Regions from separate parts of the Cytobacillus sp. T106 genome, predicted to be linked through region 2. Evidence: riboswitches for the same ligand, from Rfam matches in the RefSeq annotation. Region 2 holds a riboswitch; the other holds the start of a gene.
What was found. Region 2 has a riboswitch for S-adenosylmethionine ahead of ABU165_RS07595 (methionine ABC transporter ATP-binding protein). Riboswitches for the same ligand answer to the same signal wherever they lie in the genome.

Region 1: another riboswitch for S-adenosylmethionine. It lies ahead of ABU165_RS24390 (YezD family protein); the one in region 2 lies ahead of ABU165_RS07595 (methionine ABC transporter ATP-binding protein).

What each region holds. Positions count from the first base shown of each region.
Region 1 is NZ_JBEUMK010000026.1:12,375-27,306, reverse strand. Features, by position in the region: gene ABU165_RS24430 (GNAT family N-acetyltransferase) at 1-467, shown strand, start outside; gene ABU165_RS24425 (hypothetical protein) at 635-1,561, shown strand; gene ABU165_RS24420 (DUF4129 domain-containing protein) at 1,598-2,257, shown strand; gene ABU165_RS24415 (DUF4350 domain-containing protein) at 2,238-3,365, shown strand; gene ABU165_RS24410 (AAA family ATPase) at 3,362-4,291, shown strand; gene ABU165_RS24405 (DUF58 domain-containing protein) at 4,326-5,603, shown strand; gene ABU165_RS24400 (stage II sporulation protein M) at 5,714-6,694, opposite strand; gene ABU165_RS24395 (RDD family protein) at 6,791-7,603, shown strand; SAM riboswitch class I at 7,724-7,827, shown strand; gene ABU165_RS24390 (YezD family protein) at 7,947-8,078, shown strand; gene ABU165_RS24385 (phosphoadenylyl-sulfate reductase) at 8,186-8,896, shown strand; gene ABU165_RS24380 (sulfate permease) at 8,912-9,991, shown strand; gene sat (sulfate adenylyltransferase) at 9,997-11,142, shown strand; gene cysC (adenylyl-sulfate kinase) at 11,156-11,758, shown strand; gene ABU165_RS24365 (nitrite/sulfite reductase) at 11,771-13,402, shown strand; gene ABU165_RS24360 (DUF3906 family protein) at 13,386-13,604, shown strand; gene cobA (uroporphyrinogen-III C-methyltransferase) at 13,607-14,386, shown strand; gene ABU165_RS24350 (sirohydrochlorin chelatase) at 14,397-14,932, shown strand, end outside.
Region 2 is NZ_JBEUMK010000002.1:677,016-691,947, forward strand. Features, by position in the region: gene ABU165_RS07545 (PDZ domain-containing protein) at 1-725, shown strand, start outside; gene ABU165_RS07550 (Gfo/Idh/MocA family protein) at 846-1,829, shown strand; gene ABU165_RS07555 (hypothetical protein) at 2,473-2,775, opposite strand; gene ABU165_RS07560 (methyl-accepting chemotaxis protein) at 2,928-4,847, opposite strand; gene ABU165_RS07565 (bifunctional diguanylate cyclase/phosphodiesterase) at 5,103-7,382, shown strand; gene ABU165_RS07570 (GNAT family N-acetyltransferase) at 7,404-7,865, shown strand; gene ABU165_RS07575 (class I SAM-dependent methyltransferase) at 7,953-8,726, shown strand; gene ABU165_RS07580 (hypothetical protein) at 8,781-8,921, shown strand; gene ABU165_RS07585 (globin-coupled sensor protein) at 8,983-10,284, opposite strand; gene ABU165_RS07590 (PAS domain-containing sensor histidine kinase) at 10,452-11,879, opposite strand; SAM riboswitch class I at 12,203-12,302, shown strand; SAM riboswitch class I at 12,430-12,532, shown strand; gene ABU165_RS07595 (methionine ABC transporter ATP-binding protein) at 12,609-13,640, shown strand; gene ABU165_RS07600 (methionine ABC transporter permease) at 13,630-14,280, shown strand; gene ABU165_RS07605 (MetQ/NlpA family ABC transporter substrate-binding protein) at 14,296-14,932, shown strand, end outside.

The DNA.
Region 1 (14,932 bases), on a different contig from region 2:
AAGAACTGAAACAGCTGTCCGTGCTGCTGGCTGATGCAGTCAACAGCGGAGCGTCGATTGGATTTCTGCCTCCGATGGATGAAGCAGCCGCCCTTTCCTACTGGAAGGAACTCCAGCTGAAAGAGACTGCCCTATTGATAGCAGAAGAAGAAGGAATGATAGCAGGGTCTGTCCAGCTACAATTTTGCACAAAGGAAAATGGCACCCACCGTGCTGAAATAGGCAAGCTGATGACCCATACAAACTTCCGCCGCAAAGGAATTGGCCGCAGGCTGATGGAAGCTGCAGAGAAAAGGGCAATGGATGACGGAGTTTCGCTGATTGTACTCGATACGAGGGAAGGAGATCCTTCCAACCTTCTTTACCGTTCCCTGGGTTATACAGAATCAGGCATGATTCCCTGCTATGCCCGCTCGGAAGACGGCAGCCTCCATACAACCGTCTTTTATTACAAACTTCTATCATAGTATCCTGCTATATTGGGAAACTGCCAGGTTTTACGGTTTTACTCCCCGCTGCTGGAAGAAAAATGTTAGAATATCCAATAGATTGACAAATTTTTCATCCAGGAGAGGCATCACCGCAATCCGGATATTTATCTGGGGTCCTCTCCATTCATTTAGGAGGCTGAAATATGAATTCACAATTAAACAAGCCAAAAGGCATCGGCCAGATCCTTGATCTTACCTTCAGCCTGGCCAGGAATAAATTTGGTTCCTTTACAGCCATCTTTCTCATTCTGGTAGGGCCGGTCTATCTTCTCCAGGCACTGTTCAGCCTGGCAGCGGGACAGAGTTTTTTCAGGGACATAAATGCCGGGGGAAGCTGGTTTGAACAGATTGCCGCAAGCTTTGAAACTGATACCGCAGGTACAGATATTTACGCACCGGGTTCGCTTTTTGCCGATCTGGGCCTGGTTTTTGCCGGCCTGCTGTCAGCTTTGATGATCCCTTTGGCAGGGGCGGCGGTCCTTATAGCGGTAGATCAGGTGAGAAAAGGAATGGAATTCACCCCGGGAATGGTGATCAAGAAGGCTTTCAGGCGGTTTTGGCCGATTCTGGGAACAAGCATCCTTTTTAGCATCATCACATTCGCCATCATCATTCTGCCAATTGTATTTATATCCATCACGGGTATATTCGGGTCAATGGTCCATCCTGTGATAGGCATTATTTTTGCCGGGCTGTTTTTACTCGCTTTTGCCGTTGGAGTAGGCTACCTTCTGACAAGGTGGAGCTTTTATTTTGGATATACCGTTCTGGAAAAAAAAGCACCGGGTTTCTCCGAAAGCTGGACATTGACCCAGGGGCGCTCCTGGCATATGCTCCTTATTTATGCCCTGCTGTTTTTGATCATCGGAATCGTATCTTTTGCGATCGAGATGACGGCCGGCCTTCTCCTTGGAGGCAGTGTACTGTTTGATATCATCTTGAATCTGGCAACCCTTGTCACAACATGTTTGTATTATATCGGATTTTCTGTGATGTATTTCGACCTGAAAGGAAGGCAGGGCGGCGATGATCTTAACAGCATGATAGAGGACTACAGCAGGGTGCAGTAGGATGAAGGCTGAGAATACCGGCAAGAGGTGGAGACAATGAAGGATGCTGAACAAGCAAGAAAAGAACTGTCTGAGATATTCGAAGACAGGGAATATACTGTCTATCAGAATCAAGGGGAGAGCTTTCTTGAGAAGCTGAGGGAAAAATTCTTCACGTGGCTTGAAGAGCTGTTCCCGCAGATAGAGTTTTCCAGCGGCTCTTCAGGCGCCTTTCCGTTCATCATGATTCTGGCGGGAGTCCTATTCATTGGAATAGTCGTGTTTGCGGCAGCAAGGGCTGCCAAAAGGCAAAAGATCCTGCAGGAGCAACAGCCTCTTGACAGGGCCGCTGAAATCAGCTGGTCCTATAAGAAGCATCTTGAAGAAGCCGGAAAGCATGAGGAATCCGGGGACTTGACAAAAGGAGCACGCCATATTTTCCTGGCCCTTCTGCTCTGGTTCAATGAATACGGGTGGCTGAATGCGAAAATATGGAAAACGAACTGGGATTATTATGAGGAGCTTAAAAGAACCGACACTAAAACGGCTGAGGTTTTCTACTCACTTTCAGCACTTTTCGACAGGGCTGCCTATGGGGGTCAAAGCATAAAAGCCAGTGAGTTTCAGCAATTCAAGAGAGAAGCATTGAGACTTATGGATTATAGTGCAAACCTGCAGGAAGGGAGGGATCCGGAAGTTGCGGAATCAGCTGATTAAGAAGGCTTTTTACTGGATAGTTCCGCTGCTGCTGTTTATTATGGCCAGCTTTTTCCTGGCCGGCGATGCCCCAGCCAGCTATCCTCCCTATCTTGCCAAATCCCCTTCGCCGACAGGCATTAAGGGACTGTATACATATTTGGAGCAAAACCGCTCCAGCATCAGAAAATGGAGCAGGGAGCCCGGTCTGCTCCCGAACTCTGAAGAACCCATCCTCCTGGTCATGGCAGAGCCCAGCTTTGTCCCTGACCGGGAGGAGATGGCAGCTTATACGGAATTTTTGGAGAATGGCCATACAATTCTGCTATTCAAGGAAAATCCGGCACCGATGTTCGGGATAAAAACAGAGCAATTGGCAGCTGAAGGGGATAACGCCGTGAAGGTTGCTGATAAAGACGGGAAGGTGCACAGTGCAGCCATACACTCTGCATTCCGGATCACAGAAGAACGTGGAGATGAAATTCTGCTTTCAGATGAACTGGGTGCGGTAGCGGTCAAAAGGCCCGTCGGCAAAGGCAGCCTGATTGCCGTCAATTCCCCTTCCTGGCTCACTAATGGAATGGTCCTGGATGAAAACCATTTAGAGCTCATCCTGGCATTATTGGACGAATCAGCCTCACAGGATATATTCATAGATGAATTTTTGCATGGGCAGGAATCTTCTTCCGGGGCCGGGGCTTATCCGCAATGGTTCCTCGTGATTCTTGTACAGGGAGCCCTGCTTGCTATATTATGGGCCTTCTATAAAGGCAAAAGGTTTGGCCCTGTCGACTGGCCGAGGGAGGAAACGGTCCGTTTTACAGATGAAAAGATTTCAGCCTTGTCTGCATGGCATTTAAGGGGAAGGCGCTACCAGGATTCGCTTAGAATCCAGTCGGAATATACAAAAGAGCTGCTCCAGGAAAAATGGGGCATCCCGTTCAGCCGCGACTGGGAAGAAGCCGGGGTTTCCATCCTGGCAAAAGCATCTTCTTTGACTCAAGAAGAGGTAGAGTCACTCACTAAGGGGATATCTTCTGTATTGAAAGAAGAGAATTTGCATAAAAAAGATTATTTGCTCTGGTCTGCAAAACTGGATCATTTAAGGAAAGAGGTGGAGAACAGATGAAACAAGATACATCTTCACTGCTCCAGCAGTATGAAGAACGAATAAAAGGACAGGGGCTGAACCTGAGGCTGCTGCTTGCCGCAATCCTCTCAGGGGGCCATGTATTGATAGAAGGGGTGCCTGGCACCGGAAAGACCCAGATGGTCAAGACACTGGCCGGGCTTCTCGGCGGTGAGTTCAGCCGGATCCAGTTCACACCCGACCTCCTCCCGAGCGATATAACCGGAAGTATGATTTATAACATGAAGGAAAGCTCCTTCCAAACCCTGAAAGGGCCGGTTTTTACAAATGTCCTGCTCGCTGATGAAATCAACAGGACACCTGCGAAAACACAGGCTGCGCTTTTGGAAGCAATGGAAGAGAAGCAGGTGACGATTCAGGGGGAAACTTATCAGCTCCCGGAAGCATTTTTTGTTGCGGCAACCCAGAACCCGATAGAATTTGAAGGGACGTATCCTTTGCCTGAGGCCCAGCAGGACCGCTTCCTTTTCAAACTGATCATTGGTTTTCCTGAATTTGATGAGGAAAAGCTTGTGCTTCAGTCTGTGCTGGAAGGACGGATGGAAGCCGGGTCGATCATGCAGGCACTTTCACTCGAGGACTTTCTGTCCATACGGAAAAATATCGAGAGGGTGGCTTTAAGCCAGGATATTCTGGATTATGTCATAAGGATTGTCAGAAAGACGAGGGAAGCAGAGTCCATCCGGTTCGGCGCCAGTACAAGGGCGGCCATTTCCATCGGAAAAGCAGGTAGGGCATGGGCTTATCTTGCTGGCCGCGATTATGTTACCCCTGATGACATCAAGATGGTTTCCAAGCCTGCTTTAAGGCATAGGATCCAATTATCCCCAAATGCAGAATTGGAGGGAAGGACTGTTGACCAGACAATCGATGAGCTTGTGGGATCGGTTCCTGTTCCGAGATAGAGGCATACTTCCCGGAAAGCGGCTCCTCATCGGCATGTTTATTCTTTCACTGGCCCTGGCTGCTGCGGCAGCAATCTGGGGAGTGCCGTGGAAACTGGCAGCAGGACTCAATATCGGCTTTCTGCTGCTTTCCTTTGCCGACCTGGCTTTTTTGCCTAAGAGTTCTCAGATCAAGCTGAAACGGAGAGTCCCGGAAGAGATGGAAAGAGGGCTTCCTGCCGATGTTGGCATTGAAATAGAAAACCATTCCCAGCTGCCTTTAACGTTGCGGATCATTGATGATCTCTCCGACTCCTTTGCCAGGCCATTTCCGCTTAAAAGAAAGCTCGCAGGAAACACGAGGGGGACAGTCCAATATGAAACCGCAGCCAGTATAAGGGGGCATTATACGCTGAACAGGATCTATATCCGCTGCAGCAGCTTCCTTGGCCTATGGGAAAAGCAGATGGTGAAAGAAGCCGAAAGCCAGGTCAAAGTGATTCCTGATTTGACCGAAACCCGGCGCTATCTTGAGAATGCTCAGTCCTATTTGCTTTATGAAGGAGAAAAAATCCGGAGGCAGCAGAGCGGAGCCGGGGAATTTTCAAAAATACGGGCATACGCGCCAGGAGATGATCCCCGTAAAATCAATTGGAGGCAGACAGCCAAGCTTCAGGAGGTCATGGCCAATGTCCATGAGCCGGAGCACGGAAAATATGTCACCATTATGATTGACTGCGGCAGGATCATGGGGGCGGAACTGGAAACGGGCAACAGGCTTGAAAAGGCGCTGGAAGCGGCAATGACTACCGCAGCCGCGGCGCTCAAAAACGGTGATTATGTTTCCGTCCTTGCTTTTTCAAAAGACATTCAATCGTATGTACCGCCTTCAAAAGGGATGCAGCACTTAAACTTCATCCTGAAAGCTTTGTATTCGATACAGGCGGATGCTGCAGAATCCAATTATAGCGGTGCCTTTCAATATTTGCAGTCTGTCCAGAACAAAAGGAGCTTATTGCTTCTCTTTTCTGATGTAAGGACTTTCACCCTGGAGGAAGGTGCGCTTGTTTATCTAAAAAGGATCCGGCAGCGGCACCTGTTCTTTATGCTCGGAATCGAAGACAATATCCTGTCAGCCCGGGCCAAAGATCGGCCGGACAATATAAAAAGCGCCATGCTAAAAAGCATGGCGCAGCAGCAGATCCTTATTGCAAAGCGGGAAAAGCTGAGATGGGAAAAACAAGGCCTGCAAATGGCGGAAGCGCCTGAAGGAAGTCTCGCAGCAGCTGCTGTGTCCCATTATATCAATGTGTTGAATCGGGGGCTTCTTTAATTTCCGCCATTTACATGGAGAGATTTTGTTTATCTCACCGGCACTCAGTGAGCTGTCGGGAGCGCGAAACTGTTTTTTAGAGCATCCATAGCATATACCCCTGCAAATATTTATGGAGCTTGCAGGGGATGAACCAGGCGTTTTCGCTTTTGATCCAGGAGCCAGCCTGACCAGGCATAAAACAGCAGTCCAAGGACCGTCAGGAAGGCAGCCATATACTTCATTTCCAGCGGGAGCGGGGAAGGGGTGATAAACCCCTCGATCAATCCGGCGATGATGAAGAGCGGAATAGTTCCCAGTAGCAGCTGAACCGACCTTTTTGCCTTGGTTTTCAGCTGATAGCCCCGGGAGTATTTGCCCGGGACCAGAAGCTTATATCCCATAAGCAGGCCGGCTCCGCCCGCGATGAATATCGCGGTAAGCTCTATCATCCCATGGGGGACAATATAGGCCCAGAATTCATAAGATTTTCCGTGAGACCAAAACAGGCCGGCAATGGCGCCTACAATGATGCCATTATAAATCATAAGATAAACGGTCAAAATCCCAAAGGTGATACCGCCGGCAAATGCGAGGATTGCGACACGGATATTATTGGTCATGATGCTTGCTGACATGACCGCAGAATCGACCGCACCTTCATTCTCGCCGAGCCTCTGGGGATCAATTGCCCCGGACATCTCGGCCGGGAGAATCGAATGGATTGAAAGCGGATCATGGATCACAGCAAAGAAACTCCCCAAACCGCCCAATGTGAAAAGGAGCATGCTGGCAACGACAAATTTCCATTGCTCGAACAATAGCCGCACAAACTTGATCTGGAAGAAATCTTTCAGCTGGGCCATACTGGAGGATTGGCTTTTATATAAAAGATTATGCGCCTTTGCGACAAGATCATTTAAATAAAAAGTCACTTCTTCGTCTGGAAAGAAAGTCCGGGAGAATGAAAGATTCTGTGCTGCTTTCTGATACAGCCTGTCAAACCGGGCCAAATCAGTTCCTGCGGCTTTTCGTCTTTTCATCCTGGCGAGCAGCTCCTCGAGCTCCTGCCAGTTTTCCCGATGCTGCTTGATGAACTGTTTACTATTCAATCTAATCACCTGCCTGTAACCATAAAAGTTGTATCTCCATTATAAATCATAGGGAGAGTGAGATACAGGCAAAACTTCCAGGAAATGGGGTGCATCATGCAAACAGAAACAATTCTTATCAAAACACCTGAATTTGTATCGCTTCAATTCCAGCCTGCCGGACTTGGCAGCAGGGCCGGGGCCCTCATCATCGATCAGCTGATCCTTATGGTATTCAATCTGGCGAGCATTCTTTTATTTGCTTTTTATGCTTCCAGTGCCGCAGCATTCTTTCTTGATGATACTTTTCTTTCATGGCCGTTCGCCATTATGCTAATTTGCCTTTTTCTGGTCAACTGGGGATATTTTTTTGTATTGGAATATTTTTGGGCAGGAAGGACACTGGGGAAAAAGATCATGGGAATAAGGGTCATTCAGGATAACGGCCAGAGCATCACATTGCTCTCAAGCTTTATCCGAAATCTCCTCCGCATCATAGACTCCCTGCCGGTGTACTATCTGCTTGGCATTCTGATGGTATTTTTTCATTCCAGGCATAAACGGGTCGGCGATCTGGCTGCCGGGACAGTGGTCGTGCATGAACGGAAAAAGAAGAAGCCGGGTAAAATGACCGGGATTGAAAAAGAAATCCAGGAAAGAGGCCTGAAAAAGGAAGATATATATATGGACGAGTGGACTGTCAGGAAGATTGGCGCCGAGGAGTGGAAGCTTTTAAAGACCTATAGTGAGAGGCTGCTCCAGCTCCCTATAGGCAAAAGAGAAGAGCTCACAAAAAAACTTTCTTATTCACTCCTGCCAAAGCTCGATATCGATCCGGAACGAAAGTCATTCAGGCAGCTGGAAGACATCCTGCTGGTTCTTTATTTAATCGGGAAAGAGGAGTGGGAATTTGAGAATCAGATAAAATGAGCATATTTTCCTAATTAAAAAAATTATTAGAAAACTTTTCGTTAACTCGTTGACAAATCATATGGGTATGGTAGGATTAATTTCAATAAAATAAATCAGAGCAAACGCTCCTGATTATATCACTTATCTAGAGTGGCTGAGGGACTGGCCCATCGAAGCCCGGCAACCTGCTAAAAGCAAGGTGCCAATTCCAGCAAAATGTCCAGCATTTTGGGAGATAAGGTGCAAGTATGCGAAATGCGCCTTTTCCTGTTGGAAAAGGCGTTTTCTTTTTCCTCCTTGTCCCCATCCCAGCCATTCAAAAAGGAGGCGAGCCGATCTGAAGCATGCTGATTGGGAGGAAGTGGCCGCACATCTGCAAAGGATGCTGCAGTCTGTAAAGTTTGGAAGCATCACACTTGTGGTGCAGGATGGCAAGGTCATTCAAATTGAGAAGAATGAAAAGGTTCGCCTTCAATCTAATAAAGCGCGCTGACTAGACAAACTAGAGGCGGTCTTTTTCCCAAAAGCGGGAGGAAGGCTGCCTTTTTTCTTGTTAAAAATCAGTCAAAAAACAGAAGGCACCATGAAAGGAGCACTGAAATGAGCACCACCGTAACATACACCAGCTGGGAACCGCCATCATTCCCTGAAAACGATGGATTCAAAGGAGCACAAAAAGTGCTGGAATGGGCCTATAGCCATTACAGCGCGCAAGATATCAGCTACGCCTCAAGCTTCGGGGCTGAGGCGATTGTACTGATTGATCTTATCACAGGGATAAAGCCTGATGCCCATATTATTTTCCTGGATACCGGGCTCCATTTTCCGGAAACCTATGAGGTCATTGAAAGGGTGCAGGAGCGTTTTCCGGAGCTGAATATTGAAAGGAAGCTTCCTTCCCTTTCTTTGGATGACCAGCGGGAAGCCTATGGACCGGCACTGTGGAAAAGAGAGCCGGACCGCTGCTGCAGCATCCGGAAGATCATTCCGCTCCAGGAAGCCATGAAAGACAAAATCGCCTGGATTTCCGGGCTGAGGAGGGATCAGTCTGCATCCAGGGCTGGGGCGCAATTTTTAAACAAGGACAGCAAATTTCAAAATGTAAAAATCTGCCCTCTTATTCACTGGACTTGGGAGGAAGTTTGGGAGCATATCCGTAAAAAAGATCTCCCATATAATAACCTCCATGACAATGGGTATCCAAGCATTGGATGCTTTCCCTGTACAAGGGCTGCAGGAGTTGGCGGGGACAGCAGGGCAGGCAGGTGGGCTGGGACCGGCAAGACGGAATGCGGCCTGCATTCCGGGTGAAAGGGGGGCATGACCATGCTTGCAGCAATAGCAATGACCATTGGACTATTCTTTGCCATGAATATAGGAGCAAGCGGGGCAGCTGCCTCGATGGGGATTGCATACGGATCAGGATCCATCAAAAGCCGAAAGACTGCTCTCCTGCTGTGCGGAGCCGCCGTATTCCTTGGCGCCTGGCTCGGAGGGGGTGAGGTTGTCAAAACGATGGGAAGCGGGATTGTGCCGAAAAGCACTTTCACCGTGAGCATAGCCCTGATTGTCCTTGCCTCTGCAGCACTGTCGCTTTTCCTGGCCAATATTTTCGGAATTCCGCTGTCGACCAGTGAGGTGACAGTCGGATCAGTTGTAGGGGCAGGGATTGCTTATCAATCTTTATTTGCTTCCAAGCTCTTGTGGATCATTTCTTTTTGGCTGATTACGCCGCTGGCCGCTTTTATCATTGCTGTCATTGCAGCGAAGCTGATCAGGATACTCCGCTCAACCAAGAAGACCAAAAAGCCGGGCACCATCCGCTTCCTTGGCTTCCTGGTCACACTCATGGGATTGTTTGAAGCCTTTTCGGCCGGCATGAATAATGTTGCCAATGCGGTTGGCCCCCTTGTTGGTGCTGACATCCTCCCGCCAGGGGCAGGGATTTTCTGGGGCGGTATATTCGTCGCCGCAGGCGCTGTTTTTCTCGGCAGTAAAGTGCTGGAGACAAACGGAAAGAAAATCACTGATATCAGGCTCGAAGAAGGATGCATCATTTCTGGTACCGGGGCAGGCATTGTCACTGCTGCATCCTTATTCGGGATTCCCGTCCCCTTGACCCAGATCACGACAAGCTCCATCATCGGAATCGGCTTTGCCGGCCAGGGGCGCTCTGTTTTCCAGAAAGAAATTGTCATCAGGCTCCTCGGTGTATGGCTTGTGTCGCCAGTACTGTCGATGGTACTGAGCTATACCTTGATCCAAATCATCATTAAGCATGACTTTTACCCGATTGTTGCCATGGCTGGAGTCCTTATTTCTGTATTCGGTGTCCGTTTCCTGATGGGAAGGCAGAATACGGCCCTGCCGGAAAATGAAACTTATAAACTAGCAAGGAAAGGCTGATGAAAATGTCACTACCTATGCCTCATGGAGGCAAACTCATAGAAGCATTCAATCCGGATTATCCGATCCAGAACACGAATCAGGAGATAGAGATAGACTCAGTTGCATTAAGTGACCTGGAGCTGATCGCCTGTGGACTTTTCAGCCCGCTGACAGGTTTTCTGGGAAAGGAGGACTACGAATCTGTGGTTGAAAGTATGCGCCTTGCAGATGGTACAGTATGGCCGATACCGGTCACGCTGCCGATCATTCCGGATATAGCAGCTGACCTTCATAAAGGTGATATCTGCAGGCTGAATCATAAGGGAGAAACCTACGGGATCCTTGAACTTTCCGAGCTTTACCAGCCAGATCTGGAAAAAGAGGCACTTTCAGTCTACCGGACCTCTGACCGGGCACATCCAGGAGTTAATAAGCTTTTTGAAAGAGGCCGCACCTATGCTGCAGGAAAAATTACACTGATTAAGCGTCCTGATAAAGGAGATTTCACAGATATCTGGCTGACACCGAAGGAGACGCGGTCCTTATTTGCTGAAAAAGGCTGGAACACGGTTGTCGGCTTCCAGACGCGGAACCCGGTGCACCGGGCCCATGAATATATCCAGAAAGCTGCCCTTGAAACAGTCGATGGCCTTTTCCTTAACCCGCTCGTCGGGGATACGAAGGAGGATGATATACCGGCAGATGTCCGCCTGAAAAGCTACCGGGTGCTGCTGGAGCATTATTATCCTGAAACCCGTGTCCAGCTCGCAGTCTATCCAGCAGCCATGAGGTACGCGGGGCCGAGGGAAGCTATTTTTCACAGCATCGCCAGAAAGAACTTCGGATGCACCCATTTCATCGTAGGGCGCGATCATGCCGGAGTAGGCAATTATTACGGAACCTATGATGCCCAGCATATATTCAGGGAGTTTACCGAAGAAGAGCTGGGGATCAAGCCTTTATTTTTCGAGCACAGCTTCTATTGCAATGTGTGTGAAGGCATGGCTTCCGACAAGACCTGCCCGCATACAGCGGATGACCGGGTAATCCTTTCAGGCACAAAGGTCAGGGAAATGCTCCGTGCCGGAGAAATCCCGCCATCCTCTTTCAGCAGGAAAGAAGTAATTGAGGTGCTGATTCAGGGCTTGCGGGAAAAAGAAACGGTTTAAGGAGGAAGAATGCATGGCACATTCACTGAATCTTACATGGCATGAAGCAGCAGTAACAAAAGAAGAGAGGAGGGCGCAAAACGGGCATGCCAGCTGTGTGCTCTGGCTGACAGGGCTGTCCGGATCAGGTAAATCGACCATAGCCAATATCGTCAGCCACCGGCTTTTCAAGGATGGCATTGATGAATATGTCCTGGATGGCGATAATATCCGCCATGGACTGAACCGCGACCTCGGATTCTCAGAAGAAGACAGGAATGAAAATATCCGCCGGATCGGTGAAGTGGCTAAGCTGTTTACTGACAGCGGCCAGATTGTCTGTACAGCATTCATCTCGCCTTACCGGAAGGACAGGGAACTGGTGCGAAGCCTTTTTCCGGAAAAAGGGGAGTTCATTGAAGTATTCATTGACTGCCCTTTGGAAGAATGTGAAAAGCGGGATCCCAAGCAGCTGTACCAAAAAGCACGGCGCGGGGAGATTAAAGGATTCACGGGGATCGATGCTCCTTACGAAGAGCCGGAAGACCCGGAAATCATCATTCGGACTGACCAGCTTTCTCCAGAAGAGGCAGCTGAAAAGATATTAATCTACTTAAAAGAGCAGGGAATCATTTAAGGAGGGGCAAGAATGGCATATGTAAAGCATTGGGCTGATAATGAAAAGCTGAACAAAACGGAGAAAGCAAAGCTGGAAAAAGACGGACTCGAAATTCTTAATGATATTCCCTATTATGCAGCAAACGGCTTTGAATCCATTCCAAAGGATCAGTGGGACCTGTTCAAATGGGCAGGCTTGTACCTGCAGCGCCCGAAGGAGGACGGCTATTTCATGATGAGGGTGAACGTCCCCTCCGGCATCCTGACGAAGCCGCAGGTAGATGCTTTGGCCGGAATTGCCCGGGACTACGGGCGCGGCGTCTTTGATATAACAACAAGGCAGGCCATCCAATTCCATTGGCTTGAAATCAGCCAGATCCCTGATATTTTCAACAGGCTGGAGGCTGTAGGCCTTTCGAGTGCAGGGGCATGCGGTGACATCACAAGGACAATCGTCGGCAATCCGATTGCCGGGCTTGATCCGCATGAATTGTTTGATACCACTGAGATTGTTAATGAAGTATATACCTATTTTCAGAAAAATGAAGATTTCTCCAATCTGCCCAGAAAATATAAAATGTCAATTTCAGCTAATCTGCATAATGCTTCTAATGCGGAAATCAACTGTGTATCCTTCACCCCGGCGGTCAAGGTGATTGATGGCGATGAGAGAAAAGGGTTCCACCTGAAGGTTGGCGGCGGACTTTCTTCCCGGCCTTATCTGGCAGAAACGCTGGACGTATTTATTGAGCCTGAACGCACACTGGAAACAGCCATTGCCGTAACAACAATATTCAGGGACTACGGCTACCGGGAAAAAAGGCATCTGGCCAGACTGAAATTCCTTATGGCTGACTGGGGTCCGGAGAAATTCAAGGAAAAGCTGCTGGAGTACACAGGGCCTCTTCCTGAAAAAGGAACAGAGCCTGCAGGAGGCTGGAATGCCGGCTATTTTTACGGTATCCATGACCAGAAACAGCCCGGCCTGAAGTTCCTTGGGTTCAATGTACCGGTGGGGCGTTTGTCGGCTGATGAAGTATTCGAGCTTTCCCGCATTTCTGCCCATTATGGGAATGGAGAAATCAGGACGTGCAATTCGCAGAACCTGATCATTCCCAATATACCTGAGGAAAACGTTGAAGCACTGCTCCAGGAGCCGATTTTCAGCCGCATCACCATCAATCCCAATTCCTTTATCGGCCACGCGGTTTCCTGCACCGGGATTGAATATTGCAATCTGGCACTTGTAGAAACTAAAGAAAGGATGCGCGTGATAGCTGAAGAGCTGGATAACCGGATCACCCTGGATGTGCCGGTCAGAATCCATATGGTTGGCTGCCCGAACTCCTGCGGCCAAAGGCAGATTGCCGATATCGGCCTGCAGGGAATGAAGGTGCGGAATGAGAACAAGGAAATGGTGGAGGCTTACGAAATCTATGTAGGAGGAACGCTTAATGCCGGCGGCAAATTCAACGAAAAGCTGAAAGGGAAAGTAGAAGCGGAAAAGCTGGCCGATGTGCTTGAGGAATTGCTGCACTTTTTCAAGAATGAAAAGTCAGCAGGGGAATCCTTCTTCGATTTTGTCGGCAGGGCCGGTCTGGAGCTTTTCCAGCAGCAGCTTGATATTATTTTGGGAAGAGAAGCCCATGGCCTACCTTTATAGATTCAGTGTACAGCTGGAAGAAAAAGAGATATCCGCTGTCATCCTCGCTGAAAATGACGAGGCGGCCTTCCGCCAATTGGATGTTGAGCTCGAGAAATTTTATTTAAAAGAACCGGGCGTACAGGAAGTGGCCCTCCGCGAAAAAAAGCGGGCTGCAAAAACGGCAGGCTATATTTTTGATGAAGATGAGAAAGGGTGGTAGTGATGCCAGGAAAAGTATATTTGGTCGGAGCAGGACCGGGGGATGCCGAGCTGATAACGGTAAAAGGGCTGCGCTGTATCCGGCAGGCAGATGTTATTTTATACGACCGGCTCGTTAATCCTGAGCTGCTGGAGTACGCAAAAGAAGGCGCCCAGCTGATTTACTGCGGCAAGCTGCCTCATTATCATACAATGAAACAGGAAACAATCAGCCGGTTCCTTGTTAAATTCGCCAAAAAAGGCCAGAATGTTGTGAGATTAAAAGGCGGAGATCCCTTCGTGTTCGGCCGCGGAGGGGAAGAGGCCGAGGAATGCGCCATTAATGATATCCCTTTTGAAGTAGTTCCAGGCATAACAGCCGGCATCGGAGCTGCTGCCTACGCAGGAATTCCTGTCACCCACCGAACCCTCAGCAAAAGCTTCGCCTTTGTGACCGGACACCAGGCTGGTGACAGGGAAGCAGAGCATCAATGGGCCCATCTTGCAAGGGCGGTTGATACAATTTGTGTCTATATGGGGGTTTCCCATCTACCTAATATTGTCGACAAGCTCCTTGAAAACGGCAAGGAAAAGGAAACGCCGATAGCACTTGTGCACTGGGGCACGCTTTCTGGCCAGCAGACTGTCGCAGGGACGCTTGAGACAATCTTGCCTCTGGTTGAACGGGCCGGCATAAGCAATCCAAGCATGATTGTTATCGGGGAAGTCGTAAAGCTGCACAAAAAACTCCATTGGTTTGAGGAAGAAATTGCGCCCAGGCTGCCGGTCATCCAGGGAATATAGGAGGAGGAACATGGAATCGATCCTTTATATAGGCCACGGCACCCGCTCGAAAAAAGGGGCACAGGAAGCAAGGGACTTTTTGAATAGGATCATTGGGAAATCTGCCGCACCGATCCAGGAAATCAGTTTTTTGGAGCTTGCAGAACCATCAATCGGCGAGGCTTACGAAAATTGTATTCGCCGGGGGGCCACCTCTATCAGGGTGGTCCCGATCTTTCTATTATCAGCGGGGCATATAAAAGAAGATATCCCGGATATTCTTGAAAAGTTAAAAAATAATTTTCCGGATATACCGGTTGAAATGGCAGATCCCTTTGGTGTCCAGCAGGCGATCATTCAGGCAGTTTGTGAAATGATATTTCAGGAGGCATTGGTGCTTTCCAAAGACGATTCTGTTTTGCTGGTTGGGAGGGGGAGCAGCGATCCTTCTGTTCTTGAAGCGTTTGAAGAGATTAAAAAGGGCGTCGCTGATAAGATTGGCGCCTCGGTGAAGGTCTGCTTTCTGGCTGCGGCTTCCCCATCCTTCGGTGAAGGCCTTGAGGAAGC
Region 2 (14,932 bases):
CTTACCTAATTCTGCGGAACGGCGGCCGGGCAACGTCTCCGAAGCTCATTAAAAGCAAGAGGGGACAGACCATCGGTGTCCATGAAACGAAAAGGCTTTGGCTGCTTCCGTTATTTTTGCTTATCCCTGGTGATGCAATCTCTGGGTTGTTTGGCTGGTGGCCGCTGTTTTCCATAGGAGACAGCTCTTATGCAATCATCTTAGTTCCATTTTCAGTTGGGTTCTCTCAGCAGGTTCAGGGTATGCTGCCGGATACGGCTGCCAAGCGGACAGGCAGAAGGCTGCTGGTCTTCTCTATCATCCTACTCCTGCTTTCGGCAGCAGGCTATTGGTACCCGCTGGCATCAATCGGGGTTGCTGCACTGGCTGTGATCGGAAGGGAATTCATCACATACCGCCAAAAGGTATATGACCGGAACCAGCCTTTCTTTTTCTCGAGAAGGAACGAGGGCCTTGTTGTTCTAGGAGTGAAGCCTGGCACGCCCGCAGAATCGATGGGCCTTAAAACTGGTGAACTGGTTTCAAAGGTGAATGGACTGAAGGTCCAAGATGAAAATGATTTATACAATGCCCTTCAGCGCAACGGAGCCCACTGCAAATTGGAAGTATTCGACGTCAATGGACAGATCCGCTTTGTTCAGAAGGCATTATATGAAGGCGACCATCATGAGCTAGGCATTCTGTTTGTGCAGGATGAATGGAAGAAAGATGAGCGGGCCGTTTGATGGCCAAATAAAAAGCCGGCTGCAATTTTAACGCAGCCGGCTTTTTTACATAGACTCCATTCTCCCTGCTGGTATACACTGGAATTAGTTGATCAAAAAAAGAAAAGGGGTGTCCTGCTCATGGTCAAATTCGGCGTCATCGGTACAAACTGGATCACGGAAAAGTTAGTTCTTGCCGGGAAAGAGCTGGAGGATTTTCAGCTGGCAGCAGTCTATTCAAGATCACGGGATAAAGGCGAGAGGTTCGCAGAGAAATTTGGTGCAGAGCATATATTCACAGATTTAGAGGATATGGCCAAAAGCGAAGTGATTGATGCGGTGTATATTGCAAGCCCGAATTCGCTTCACAGCGGTCAGGCAGAGCTGTTTTTGCGAAATGGGAAGCATGTGCTTTGTGAAAAGCCGGCAGCTTCAAATACGGCTGAGCTGAAAAGGATGATCCAGACTGCTAAAGAACATCATGTGCTGTTCATGGAAGCGATGAAAACGACATTCTATCCGAACTTCCAGCAGATCAGGGAGCATTTGCCGAGAATCGGGAAGGTGAGGCAATATTTCGCCCACTATTGCCAGTATGACTCCAGGTACGAAGATTACAAGGCAGGAAGGCAGGCGAATGCCTTTGATCCGAAGCTGTCGAACGGCGCTTTAATGGATGTCGGCGTGTATGCGATCTATCCGATGCTGGTTCTTTTCGGTAAGCCGAAAAGCCTCCAGGCAAGCGGATTTCTGCTGGAAACCGGATCAGATGCGTCCGGAAGCATTGTGTTTACCTATGAAGATATGGATGCGGCTGTCCTTTTTTCAAAAATCACCGATTCCTCCCTGCCGGCCGAAATACAGGGTGAAAAGGGCTCAATAAAAATAGACCGGATTTCCACAATGGATGTAGTGGAGCTGCAGCTGCGCAATCAGGAGCCTGAAATCATCTCTGTTGCCCAGAATAATAACAGTCTTTTTTATGAGCTCCAGGAATTTATCCGTCTTGTCAAGTCGGGGGTAACAGAGTCGGATATAAATACCTTCCAGAATTCCATGCAAGTCATGAACCTGCTGGATGAGGCCAGGAGGCAGATGGGAGTCGTGTATCCGGCAGATATTTGATCGGTGTCTTGCCCCTTATAGAAATAGTCATTTAGCGTTTAAATAACAAGATTAATAATATAGAAAAGGTTATATTACAATTGTTGAATTACGGAGCAAACCAACCTGTTGGCTTTTAATTCATCAATTTTGGGGCAGCCAGGGTCAAGTGGCCGCGGCAAAAGGCTTCCTGCCACAGAATAGGGATGTCTGTAAGCTGGCTGAGCAGTCTTTCGGGAGCAATAGGGGAAATGAAGGCAACAGCTCAGGAATCTGCACGGGCAATAAAAGAAATGGGCCGAACCAAAGAAATCGCAGCCAGCCCTGGGAACAGCTTGCCAGATGCAGAGAATGCCTTCAGATCTATAAATGACACAATTAATAGGGTGGTCTAAGCGATTAAGAACATTACAATTGGTTCGGCATGAATGAATCGAGACAAGGAAGCAGCTGGTTCCAGTCTTAGCATGGCAGCAGGATCCCGGCAGTCTGCTGCAGCATGCGGGGAAAAATTAACATATCCTCAAATTAACAGCTTGAAGCTCTGAAGAATATTAATGCTTCGCTGGGACCTTTAAGGGTTCCTCCTATGACCGTCAATTATCATACAGAACTTTGATACAGGAGAGAGGTAACCCAGTAATCGCACAGGCGGGTTGAATGGCTAATGTATACTCTTTTTCCTGCCTGCTTCGAGACTCATGACAGCAATCAAAATATATTGAATATAGTATAAGTCATTTTGATTTTTCTTATGGATCAGCTGAAGCTGGTTTAGCAGTTCGTATAATTGTTTTTTGCTCAGCCGCTCAAGGAGAAGGTTAATCGCCTTAGTGCGATTAATTTTTACTGATTCCTCGGGTGTATTGATGCACATATCTTTGAAAGGGGTAATATAAAGGGTCAGCAGATCCTTTATTTCAAAGGTTGTCAGCTGATTGTCACTGAATGAACTGGTATCATGCATAGTCTATCCCGCCTTCCATTAGGGTTATTACCCTTTACCCGTTGTGTGTCTGAATATGATGAAAATCGTATGTTTAATTAAACATAGTAAAAAATTGGTAAAAAAAGCCCTGTTCTTGAAATAAAGGAACAGGGCTTTTGTCATTATTGCCATCATATTTTAAAGTGGCGGATAAGATCCCTCAGTTCATCAGCCATTGAGGAGAGAGACTTGGACGATAATGCGATTTCTTCCATCGAAGCAAGCTGTTCCTCTGTTGAAGCAGCAACTTCTTCAGTGCTGGAGGAATTATGTTTTGCGATCAGAGACAATTGCTCTGCCGATTCTGTAAACTTATCCACCCCTATGGAGATTCGGTTGATTGCGAGGGTGACCTCTTCTACCTGTGGCGTAATTTCCCTTGATTTTTTTAAAATTTGATTGAATTTGAGTGAGGCCTTTTCCGAAATGGCAAGCCCCTCCTCAGTATTCCTGGATACATCCGCCATGACGGATACAGATCTGCTTGTATCTTCCTGGATGCTTTGAATGATTTCCGATATCTGCTTTGCAGATGTCTGTGTCTGTTCTGCCAGCTTTCTAACCTCATCGGCCACGACAGCGAATCCTTTGCCGGCTTCGCCTGCTCGTGCAGCTTCAATCGCGGCATTTAGGGCGAGCAGGTTGGTTTGATTGGAGATGCCGCTTATAACGTCCAGAATATTCCCTATCTCATTGGAACGCTGTGATAAGGATTGGATAACTGTATTCGAGTCTTTAACAGACCGGTGAATACTTTTCATCTGGGCAAGATTTTGCTGTACCGATTCCTCCCCCGCCTGAGCCTCAATTTCTGCTTCTCTTGATAATCCGAAAATGACAGAAGAATTTTCGGCTATATGCTCAATGCCTTGATTAATTTCTTTTAAAATGACGGAATTGCCCTCCATTTTCCCTGAAGTTTGTTCGGCGCCGCCTGCAATTTCCTGAATAGCGGATGCTACATGCTCCGTAGCCTGTGTGGTTTGATCCGCGCTTGCGGTAAGCTGTGCGGATGAAGAAGCTACATGGGAAACGGAGTCCCTGACATTTGCAACAATGTGCAAAAGAGAATCAATCATATGATTAAAGCTTGCAGCAAGCAGGCCAATTTCATCTTTACTGTGAAGGGAGATGCGGCTGGTTAAATCGCCTTCGGCAATGGTTTGCGCTTTTGCAGCCAATAGGCTAAGCGGCCGCGTTATGGACCGGGTTATTATAATAATGATTGTTCCAAAAATTAAGATGGAGGCTCCAAGTACAGCTGCCAGGCTAATCAAAATAGGATGGGCAGCATCATTGATTTCATTTTTATACATGGTACCGACAATTTTCCACCCTGTAAGTTTATTGGTGAGGAAGGTCATTTTCTTATCCTGTCCCTCCAAGAGATAGGATAACTGCCCTTTATCCATCTCATAAATCTTGTTTTTCCAGCTTTCGGCTGCTTGTGTACCGGCGTCTTTATTAGGATGAACGAGGTACTTTCCGCTTGCGTCCAGCAAAAGCACATACCCTTCCGCTCCAATCTTGCCTCCCGCTGTCTCAGCAAGCATACCTAGATCAATATCAATGCCGATAACCCCGCTTCCATCTTTGTTGGTTTTGGCAAGTGAGATGGTGGTTTCTCCTGTGTTTACATCTGTATAAGGCTCTGTGATGACAATTTCCCCTTTTTTCTTCATTGCGTCTTGATACCAGGGCCTTTCTCTAGGATTAAAGTCAGCAGGCAGATCAATCTTCGGAGAAATAGTCGTTTCTCCGGTATCCGTCCCCACATAGATGGCCGAAGCCTCTTTATGGAGATCTGTGTATTGGTCGAATTTAGTCTGCATCGATTCCTTATCCCCAAAATCCTCACGGGTAATGTGGGTGGAGAAGTATTCCAGATCATTTTCTTTAGGTGTGAAAATACTATTTATATTTTTATTTATAGCTTCAATGCTTTCATCTGCTGCAGAGAGGATAGTAGTTTCAAGTTCTCTTTTGGCCGACAGATAGGAGAACCCCCCGATCAACACGCTTGGAATGATAAGGACTAATACAAAAGCCAAAATCAGCTTCCTTTTTATAGTTAATCCAGGTAATTTAAAGTTTCTTTTTTTGTTCATTTCCTTTTCCCCCAAATCTGCTATTTTCCTGACAAGTTAATATATTTATCGGCACAATAATCGAAAATTTTACATAAAAATAAAAATATTTAGATTATTCAAATTCGACTTCTTCTATAACAAAAGTCCTATATTGGGCCGATATAAGTAATGATATTAATGAGCGGAGGCCTAAGCAGGCCGGACAGGGGAATTGCTATGAAACTAATCATGAAGACATTTTTGGTGGTCGGCAGTGCCATTGCCTTATTCTTATCTGTTATTTTCTTGTTTATCTGGCCGGCACTGCTTAAGGATGCAAATCAGATGGACAAGCGGACTGTATTAAAAGAACTGCAAAGAATAGAAAGCCATCTGAGTTCGCAAGCGGATGTTTTGAACAGAACTAATTTGGACTGGGCTGTCTGGGATGATACCTTTTTATTCCTAAAGGGAGAATACCCAGACTATCCTGCAGTCAATCTGCTGCCGGAGACCTTCGAAAATAACCAAGTGAATTTCATGCTTTTCTCGGATGGATCTGGTTCTAATATTTATCAGTCTGCCTATGACCTGAAAAGGGTAGAGCCTATCAGACTCCCTGCTGAATACTATGAAGACTTCAGCAGGCTGGATAAAGCCCAGGGGTATGTCATGACAGAACTGGGACTGGCGTTTTACTCGAAACAGCCTGTATACAAAAGCGATGGTAGCGGTACTGCTGCCGGTTCATTGGTAATGGGGAAGTTTTTGGATCATAATTATGTTGATAAAATGGGGAAAGAGCTGGGCCTATTACTGTCCTTCAGTGAACAGAAAGAAAAGCCGGGCAAAAAGCTGGCAGTAGAGACTGCTAGTGAAACAAAAATGAAGGGCAACCTGCTTATAAAAGAATTAGAGGGAGGAGGGAGCTATGGCATCAGCATACTGATGGACAGAGAATTTTATCAGCAAAAAAGGTCAAGCTTAATTCAGCAGTGCTATTATATTGCGGGATTTTCAGCCATTATGCTGCTCCTGGTCTTGTTCCTGCTGGACCGGTTCATCCTTTCCAGGGTAGCCAGTCTGTCAGAGAATCTAAGGGGAATACAGGAGAGGCGGGATACTGGCTTAAGGCTGCCCATCAGTTCAAAGCACAGGGATGAGATTACAAATTTGGAGCAATCCATCAATAAGGTACTGGCCTCTCTTGAAGATAAGAACCGGGAAATCACAAATCTTGCTTATATCGATCAGCTGACCGGCCTTCCCAATCAGGCCTATCTGTTTGAGCATTACTTGACGGGCTTGAAAGGCATGAAAGCTGTATTCTTTTTTGATTTGGATGGATTTAAACGGATCAATGATACATTGGGACACCAGGCAGGCGATATATTTCTAAAGGAAATTGCAGAAAAAGTAAAGGCGCTTGCAGACGAAATGAACGGCCTCTTTGCCAGGCTGGCAGGCGATGAATTTGCCCTGCTTGTCGGCACCAGCGAGAGGACGGAGCTGGAAGGAATCGCCAGGAGAATTCTGTCTCAGGTTGGGAAGGAGTATGAGACATTTCAGTACAAGGCATTTACAACAGCCAGTGTCGGTATTGCAGTGTCTCCGCTGGATGGAACTGCTCTGGACGCACTTCTGCAAAAGGCCGATATTGCGATGTATGAGGCTAAGAGCACAGGCAAGAACCAATATGTTTTCTATGAGGATATCTCATCGGACAGCTATTATAAAAATCTCCTGGAGCTGGAGCATGAGCTGAAATATGCGGTAGAACGGAATGAGCTTGAAATTTATTATCAGCCTATTATGGATAAAGCGGGGGAACATATCGTCTGTGTTGAAGCCCTTCTTCGCTGGAACCACCCTGCTAAGGGCCTGATTTCCCCCGATAAATTTATTCCGATCGCTGAAGAAACAGGTCTTATTAATAGGATGGGCTCCTGGGTACTGGAGGAGGCTGTTAAGCAGGTTGGTAAATGGCATAAGGACGGCCTTGAAAAGCTTGGTTTGGCCATTAATCTATCCAAATCGCAAATGAAGGACGGCCGCTTTGTTGAAAAATTGGATGAGGTCCTTGCATGCTATCATTTTCCGCCTGGGCTCCTGCAAATCGAGATTACCGAAAGCGATGTGAGCGATTATAAAAAAGAGCTGCTGCCATTTGTCGAAGACCTCCGGAAAAGGAAGGTCAAAATTGCTCTTGATGATTTTGGGGTCGGTACTTCCTCGCTGATCTTCCTTAAAGATCTCCCGGTCGATACAATAAAGATCGATCGTAATTTTGTCAAAAAGGTTCCCTTTCAAGCCTTTGATACTGTACTGCTGACGGGAATCTACAAAATCCTTAATGAACTGGGGCTGGACTGTGTAACTGAAGGCATCGAAACAGAGGAACAGCTGAAATATATCAGGGAAAACAGTGACTCCAAGCTGCAGGGTTATTATTTCAGCAAACCCTTACCGGCCCCTGAGCTGAAAAAGCAGCTGAATAAATTAAAGCCGGGATTTTAAAAAAAGTAAAGGAGGGGGCAGATGGAGACAGCAAGAGAAATTATACACCTGAATATCAAAGACTTTGAAACTGCAAAGGCAGTCTTAAGCATCCAGATCCCAGCCTATAAAATAGAAGCTGAGATTATAGGCTTTGATGCTATCCCGCAGCTGTTTGATACAGCTGAAAGCTTGATGGCCTCCCGTGAAAGTTTTGTTGGAATGTGCCTGGATGGCAGGCTGGCCGGCGTTCTTGCTTATGAAGAGGATGAAAATTGGGTGGTCATCAGCCGTTTGACCGTTCATCCATCGTTTTTCCGGAGAGGGATTGCAAAGAGTTTGCTTGCTCATTTAACCAGTGAATTTACCGGCAGAAAATGGAGGGTACTGACCGGGAAGGGGAATATGCCAGCCCTTCAATTGTATATAAGTTTCGGGTTTAAAGAAAAAGGTGAGCTGGAGCCTGAACCAGGCGTGCAGCTGACGGTCCTGGAAAAAGAATAAGCAAAACCTATCACATACGATCGAAATTTCAATATTTTTCCTTTCATCACCCTGCCTTATAATATAACTAATAAGGAGGGGATTCCAATGCCAATCAATTTTCACGATAAAACGAATCAGGATACCTATTCTTCCCGGAAAGCTGACTCAACTTGGATAGAAACGGTTGGGAAAGAGTTTGATTTAAGGGGGAAAAGTGTTCTCGACATTGGATGTGGAGGGGGAATCTACTCAAGAGCTCTAGCCGATATGGGAGCCTCACATGTGACAGGACTGGATTTCTCACGGGAGCTGCTTGAGGCGGCAGACCGGGCTTCAGATGGTTATCCGCAAATAGAATTTGTGCATGGAAATGCGTACGAAACCGGCTTGGAGGGAGATGCTTATGATATGGTGCTTGAAAGGGCTGTCATCCATCATCTCGACCGGCTTCCGGACGCCTTTGCTGAATGCTTCCGGGTGCTGCGCCCAGGCGGTTTCTGCCTGATTCAGGACCGGACACCGGAGGACTGCCTGCTTCCTGGCAGCAGGACACATATCAGAGGGTTCTTTTTTGAAAAATTCCCGGAGCTCGCGGAGAAAGAGATATCCCGGAGATATAGCAGTTCAGCTGTACAATCAGCGCTGGAGGAGGCAGGGTTCTCATCCGTCAAAGAGATTTCCTTATGGGAAGTAAGGAAGACGTACAGCGATATCAGCGGTTTGCGCCATGATCTCCTTGAAAGAACAGGGCGCTCCATCCTTCATGAGCTGAATGACAGCGAGCTGGCAGAGCTCGTAGAGCATATTGAAAGCAGGCTGACAGATGCCGGGAAAATTACGGAGCAGGATTGCTGGACCATCTGGCTCGCTGTGAAATGACAAAGTAAACGTATTGCTGTAAAATATATACAAATAAAGGCGGGGGGCGGTATTTTGAAATTCAGAATAAAGCGGAAGAAAGAAAAGAAAAAGAATAACAAGCTTGAAGTGATTGATGCTGCAATCGATCTGATAGAGCCGATATACCTTCTGTCCCGGTTTCTCATCCGTTCCCTATTTAAATTTGTGCAGTGAACAGAAAGCTATCAACATAAAAAAAGAGAAGCGGTGATGCCTATGCTTCTCTTTTGCATTTTTAAAAATTAGCCACTGTTAAGCTTAGTTCTTCAGCGGAATCGGATAATTTGGCAGCTGCACTGCTGATTTCGGAAAGAAGGCCGGTAAGAAGTTCGATGTCCTTTTCGATCTGGCGGCTTTTATCTTTGCTTTCTGTGCTTGCCGACAGGATTTCTTTGAAGACATTTCCTGTGTTTTCGATCTCTTTATTCCCGTTCACGACTATTCCATCAATGGTGCCAATCTGCGAAATCACCTCTGAAATCTGCCTGATTGTGCTGTTCAGCAGTGAGGTGATGTTGGAGGATGAGTCTTTTGTCTGTTCTGCCAGCTTTCTGACTTCATCGGCAACAACGGCAAATCCCTTTCCATGCTCGCCTGCCCTGGCCGCCTCAATGGCAGCATTAAGGGCGAGCAGATTGGTCTGGTCTGCAATGCTTGTAATCACGCCGGCAATCTCGCCGATCTGGTTCGAGGTTTTTTCCAGGCTGCTGATGGTGCTGGTAATTTCATTCACATTGCTTTTCAGCTCATGCATATTATCGACAACCCGATTCAGCTGGTCGCGGCCTTTGGATGAACGAGATTCCATTTCAGTCGAAGAAGCGGCGCCATCTTTTGCATTGCCGGATATCTGACGGGACTGATGCACAATCTGTTCTACAGAAGCGCCTGTCTGCTCTGACATGGCAGCCAGATTTTCAACGATTTCCCCGACATAGCTTTTCAGCTCGACCTTCGCTTGATTCTCCCTTTCGGCTGAGAATGCTTCCATCGTCTGCTGCATGATGGAAATGCATAGCTGGATTTCAAGATTGAAAATCTTCGCCATCGCAAAAGTCACGCGGCTTTGATCTTTCGATGACAGTTCCAGCTCCTGCAGGACAATTTCCAAGATGTTTTTCATAAGCAGCTGGTAAATGGACATATACCAGTGAATCTGCACCCCGATCTGCACATAAGCTTTTGCTGCTGTTCTGCGGCGTTCAACGAATTCGCCGTCAACTATGCCATTGAACAGACTGAGGATATACTGCTGGCTCATCTCTGTAGTCACGCCAATTTTCGAAATATCGGTTATTTTCCTGACATCCTCTTGTTCATAAGTGAGAAGTTTATTGTAAACGGCGCTGATATGCTTTTCGGCAATCGGGCGCACTGCCCGCAAAATAGCCAAATCTTCTTTTGTCAGGCCCATCACTTCAATCTGAAGCTTTAAATCCTGATCAAATTCAGTTTCCTGTACTGCATGTTCCAGTTCTTTCTGAATCAGGCTTTCAAGGTCAAACGATTTCGGTTTTGCTGTTTTCGTAAAAAGCACTTGAAACACTCCCATTTTCTATATCTATTATCCTGCTTTATATCGGCAATATAGGGGAAGTTTTTACTATTGTTTAAACAGAAGTACAATTGTTTTCAAGAAGGGTCTGCAGCGAGAAGCTGGAGCAGAATCAAAAAAGCCCCGGGCAGGAACGCCGGAGGCTTCAATCAGACCACAGGAATCAGCAGTTTCACGATGGTTCCTTCATTTTCTTTGCTTGTTATATATATATTCCCGCCGTGGCTCTTAATGATCCGGTTGCAGATCATGAGCCCAAGGCCTGTCCCCTTTTCCTTCGTGCTGTAGAACGGTTCACCGAGCTTCGGCAGCCTTTCCTCGGGAATGCCGATCCCTTCATCCTTCACGCTGATCATCGCAAAGCTGTTATCCTGCCTGACCTCAATGCTGATTTTTCCGCCATGGGGCATGGCTTCAATTGAATTCTTGATCACATTGATAAGCACCTGCTTGATTTTATCGATTTCACAGCGGACGCTGATTTCAGATAGAGAGTATTTTACATCTATCATGATGTTATAGATAAGCGCCTGTGTGTTTAAAAGGGTGACGACACTCTTGACTATATTCACCAGATTGGTTTCCTGAGCCTCTGTCACAACAGGCTTGGCGAGGACAAGGAGGTCATTGACGATTTCTTCAATCCGTTCGAGTTCGGAAAGGATTACATCTGCATATTTTTCTGTTTTACGCTCTGTAAGAAGCTGGGTAAAGCCTTTGATGGCGGTAAGGGGATTTCTGATTTCATGGGCGATTCCTGCTGCAAGCTGCCCGACGACAGAGAGCTTTTCTGCATTATGAAGCTTTTCTTCGGTCTTTTTCTGGCCGGTGACGTCTTTGATGATGATCTGGAAAAGCTTCCGGTTCTTAAAAACGGTGGGGATCAGCTGGATAGCGGCCTTCCGGGTGTTCCCGTCACTCCTGATGATATTCAATTCAAAAGAGACAGTCTGGTTCGCCTGGTAAAAATCCTTCAGATAGCCATGATCAGAAGGTGAAACATAGTCATACAAAGAAGCGCCTATAATTTCCTTGCTTGAAGTAAAGCCGAACACCTTCTTGCCTTCATCATTCATGTAGGTCCATATGCCTTTCTCGGTTGTCATGCCAATGGTATCCCTGCTGTATTCGACAAGGAAACGGTACTTTTCCTGGGTTTCCATGTTTTCTTCTTCCATATTGACGCGCTCGGTCATATCTCTTGATATGCACATGGCTTCCTGGCCGTCGCCGAGTGTGCTGATGCTGGTCTCCAGCCAGATATAGTCGCCTTCCTTGCGGCGGAACCGGAATGAAATGCGTGAGCTGCTGCCCGGGGATAGCCCGCGGAATTCTTTTTTGAGGATTTCTTTATCTTGGGGGTGGCAGTAGGCCAGAATGCAGTCCTTGTACAGTTCCTCTTGTGAATAGCCCAAAAGGGTGCTGCAGGATGGGGAAACATATAAAAAGATGCCTTCTTTTGTATGCCTTGAAATCAGGTCTGCCGAATGCTTCAGAGCCAGTTCGAGATTCTTTGCTTCAACTTTGTCCACAAATAATTCAGATTGATAGTCTCTGTTTGTTGCAATCAAAACCATTCTCCCTCCCGGAATGCAGTTCAATTTGCTCTTTTCCACTATTATACAATAGACAAGCGGGCATAAATATAGGAGTAAACTCCCTCTTCTTGTGTGAAGTCTGGGGAGAATGTTGATAAGGGGAGGAAAAAATGTGGAAAACCTCCTTTATCCACAGCAGATGGAGTTTTATTTTTTCAAAACTCCCCAAAATTAAGTAAGGGTTTTCAAAAATTGTGGATAAGAATTTTTATCCGAAAAATTTTAAAAAGGGTTTGACAGAACTTTGAAACGCGTGTAAAGTAAAAAACAATTAATCAAGCAAATAAACTTAATACGATAGCTTCTTATCCAGAGAGGTAGAGGGACTGGCCCTATGACACCTCGGCAGCGGACTGATGAACCGTGCCAATTCCAGCAGGCAGATTGCCTGAAAGATAAGAAGAGGACGAACGCCTATTATTCTGCCCTCTTCTTTTTGAAGAGGGCTTTCTTGTTTTCCGGAATAAAAGTGCGTGATGCTGCATAGCTATTGTGTTAAAACCAATTAATTTTATAGGAAAACCATAATTTCTTATCCAGAGAGGCAGAGGGACTGGCCCAATGAAGCCTCGGCAGCGGACTCTTATGAGTACTGTGCCAATTCCAGCAGGTGTGAGCCTGGGAGATAAGAAGAGCGGATGCTGATGATACATGCCCTCTTCTGTTCTCAGAAGAGGGTTTTTTATTTGATATGGAGGGTGAAGCAAAATGATAGAATTTCAGGATCTCAGAAAGGTGTATGAAAGCGGCGGGCAGCAGGTTGCCGCGCTCAACGGGATTGATCTAGCAATAGAAAGAGGAGAAATTTTTGGTGTCATCGGCTTCAGCGGAGCGGGAAAAAGCTCGCTGATCCGCTGTGTGAATCTGCTCGAAAGGCCGACCTCGGGCAAGGTGATCGTCGATGGCCATGATCTAACCTCGCTTTCGCCCAAAGAGGTGAGGGAAGTTAAACGGAATATCGGCATGGTGTTCCAGCATTTCAATCTGCTCAACTCAAAAACGGTGTTCGCCAATGTAGCCATGCCGCTCACACTGGCAAAGCTGCCGAAAGAGCAGATCCGCAAACGGGTCGCTGAACTGCTTGAGTTTGTCGGCCTTGCCGATAAAGCGGATAAATATCCGGATCAGCTTTCAGGCGGCCAGAAGCAAAGGGTCGGGATTGCCAGGGCGCTTGCGACACAGCCATCGATTCTTCTGTGCGATGAAGCGACATCGGCCCTTGATCCACAGACGACGAGCAGCATCCTTCAGCTTTTGAAAAAAATTAATGCAGAATACAACATCACCATCCTGATCATTACCCATGAAATGACGGTCATCAGGGAAATCTGCGACAGGGTGGCAGTGATCGAGGCAGGAAAAATCATTGAAGAAGGGTCAGTGTTCAATGTATTCTCGGCGCCGAAAACACAGACGGCCCAGAACTTTGTCAGCTCTGTCATGAATGATTCAATCCCTGATTCTGTAAAGCAGCTTGTAGAGAAAAACGATGGAAAGGAAAGGATCTTCCGGATCAATTTCGTCGGCGAGTCAGCCGGACAGCCGCTGCTTTCCAGACTTGCCAAGAAGTTCGATATTGATATCAACGTGCTGTTCGGGAATATAACCGAGCTTCAGGGAATCCCTTTTGGAAACCTTGTTGTCGAGTTCCAGGGAACCGACCAGGAAGTGCAGCGCGCGCTTATGTATATTCATCAGGAAAAAGTCTCAATCAAGGAAGTGAAAGCACATGCTAGTTGATCACACGCAAATCATAGAAGCACTCATCGAAACCATTCAAATGGTGGCTTTCTCGCTTCTTTTCTCAACCATCCTCGGATTGCCGCTGGGCATCCTGCTGGTTATTACGAGAAAAGGCCATCTGCTGGAGAATCTGCCCGTTTTTAACGTGCTGAATGGGATCATTAACATATTCCGCTCTGTTCCATTCATCATCCTGATGGTCGCAATCATCCCGGTGACGCGCCTTTTAGTAGGCACCTCAATCGGAACGGCGGCTGCTGTCGTACCGCTAGTATTCTATGCCGGCCCATATATTGCAAGATTAATCGAGAACTCACTCCTCGAGGTTGATCCTGGTGTCCTCGAGGCAGCGGAAGCGATGGGAGCGACTCCGGCACAGATCATCTTTAAGTTTCTCGTACCGGAAGCACTCAGCTCACTTGTCCTGGCACTGACCATTGCAACCGTCGGACTTGTCGGAGCATCCGCCATGGCAGGGGCTGTCGGCGGCGGAGGGCTTGGCGATTTGGCCATTACCTATGGCTATCAGCGCTTTGATACAACGGTCATGCTCATAACAGTCGCTATCCTGGTCATTATGGTCCAGGGGCTGCAAAGCTTCGGCAATATTTTATCCAAAAAAATCAGAAGACGATAACAGGAGGAATCATCCATGAAAAAACTACTATTAACGGCAATCATCCTCGCACTGGCGGTTTTCAGTGCAGCCTGCTCATCATCAACAAGCGGCAAGGAAAAAGAAAAAGAAGTGAAAATCGGGGTCAGCGGGTCAGACAACCGCATTTGGGACTTTGTAGCCAAGAAGGCTGAAAAAGAAGGAATCAAAGTGGAAATCGTCCGCTTCTCTGATTATGTCCAGCCAAACATCGCTCTAGCAGAGGGAGAGCTTGATGCCAATGCCTTCCAGACCATTTCTTATTTCAACGCTTTTAAAAAGGAGCATGATCTGGATCTTTCACCAATCGCGACAACCGTTATTGCACCAATGGGGATCTACTCTGAAAAATATAAAGATGTAAAAGATATCCCGGAAGGCGGAAAGATTGCCGTGCCGAACGAAGCAACCAATATGGGAAGATCATTCCTGCTTCTGCAGGAAGCCGGCCTGATCACGCTGCCTGAAGACTTTGACGGAAATGGCAGCATCGACAAAATCGTCGACAACCCGAAAAACCTGGAAATCGTCCCTGTAGTAGCGGGCCAGACACCACGCGTCCTGCCGGATGTAGCTGCCTCCATCATCAATAATGGAATCGCTGTTGATGCTGGCTTCAACCCTGTAGAAGACT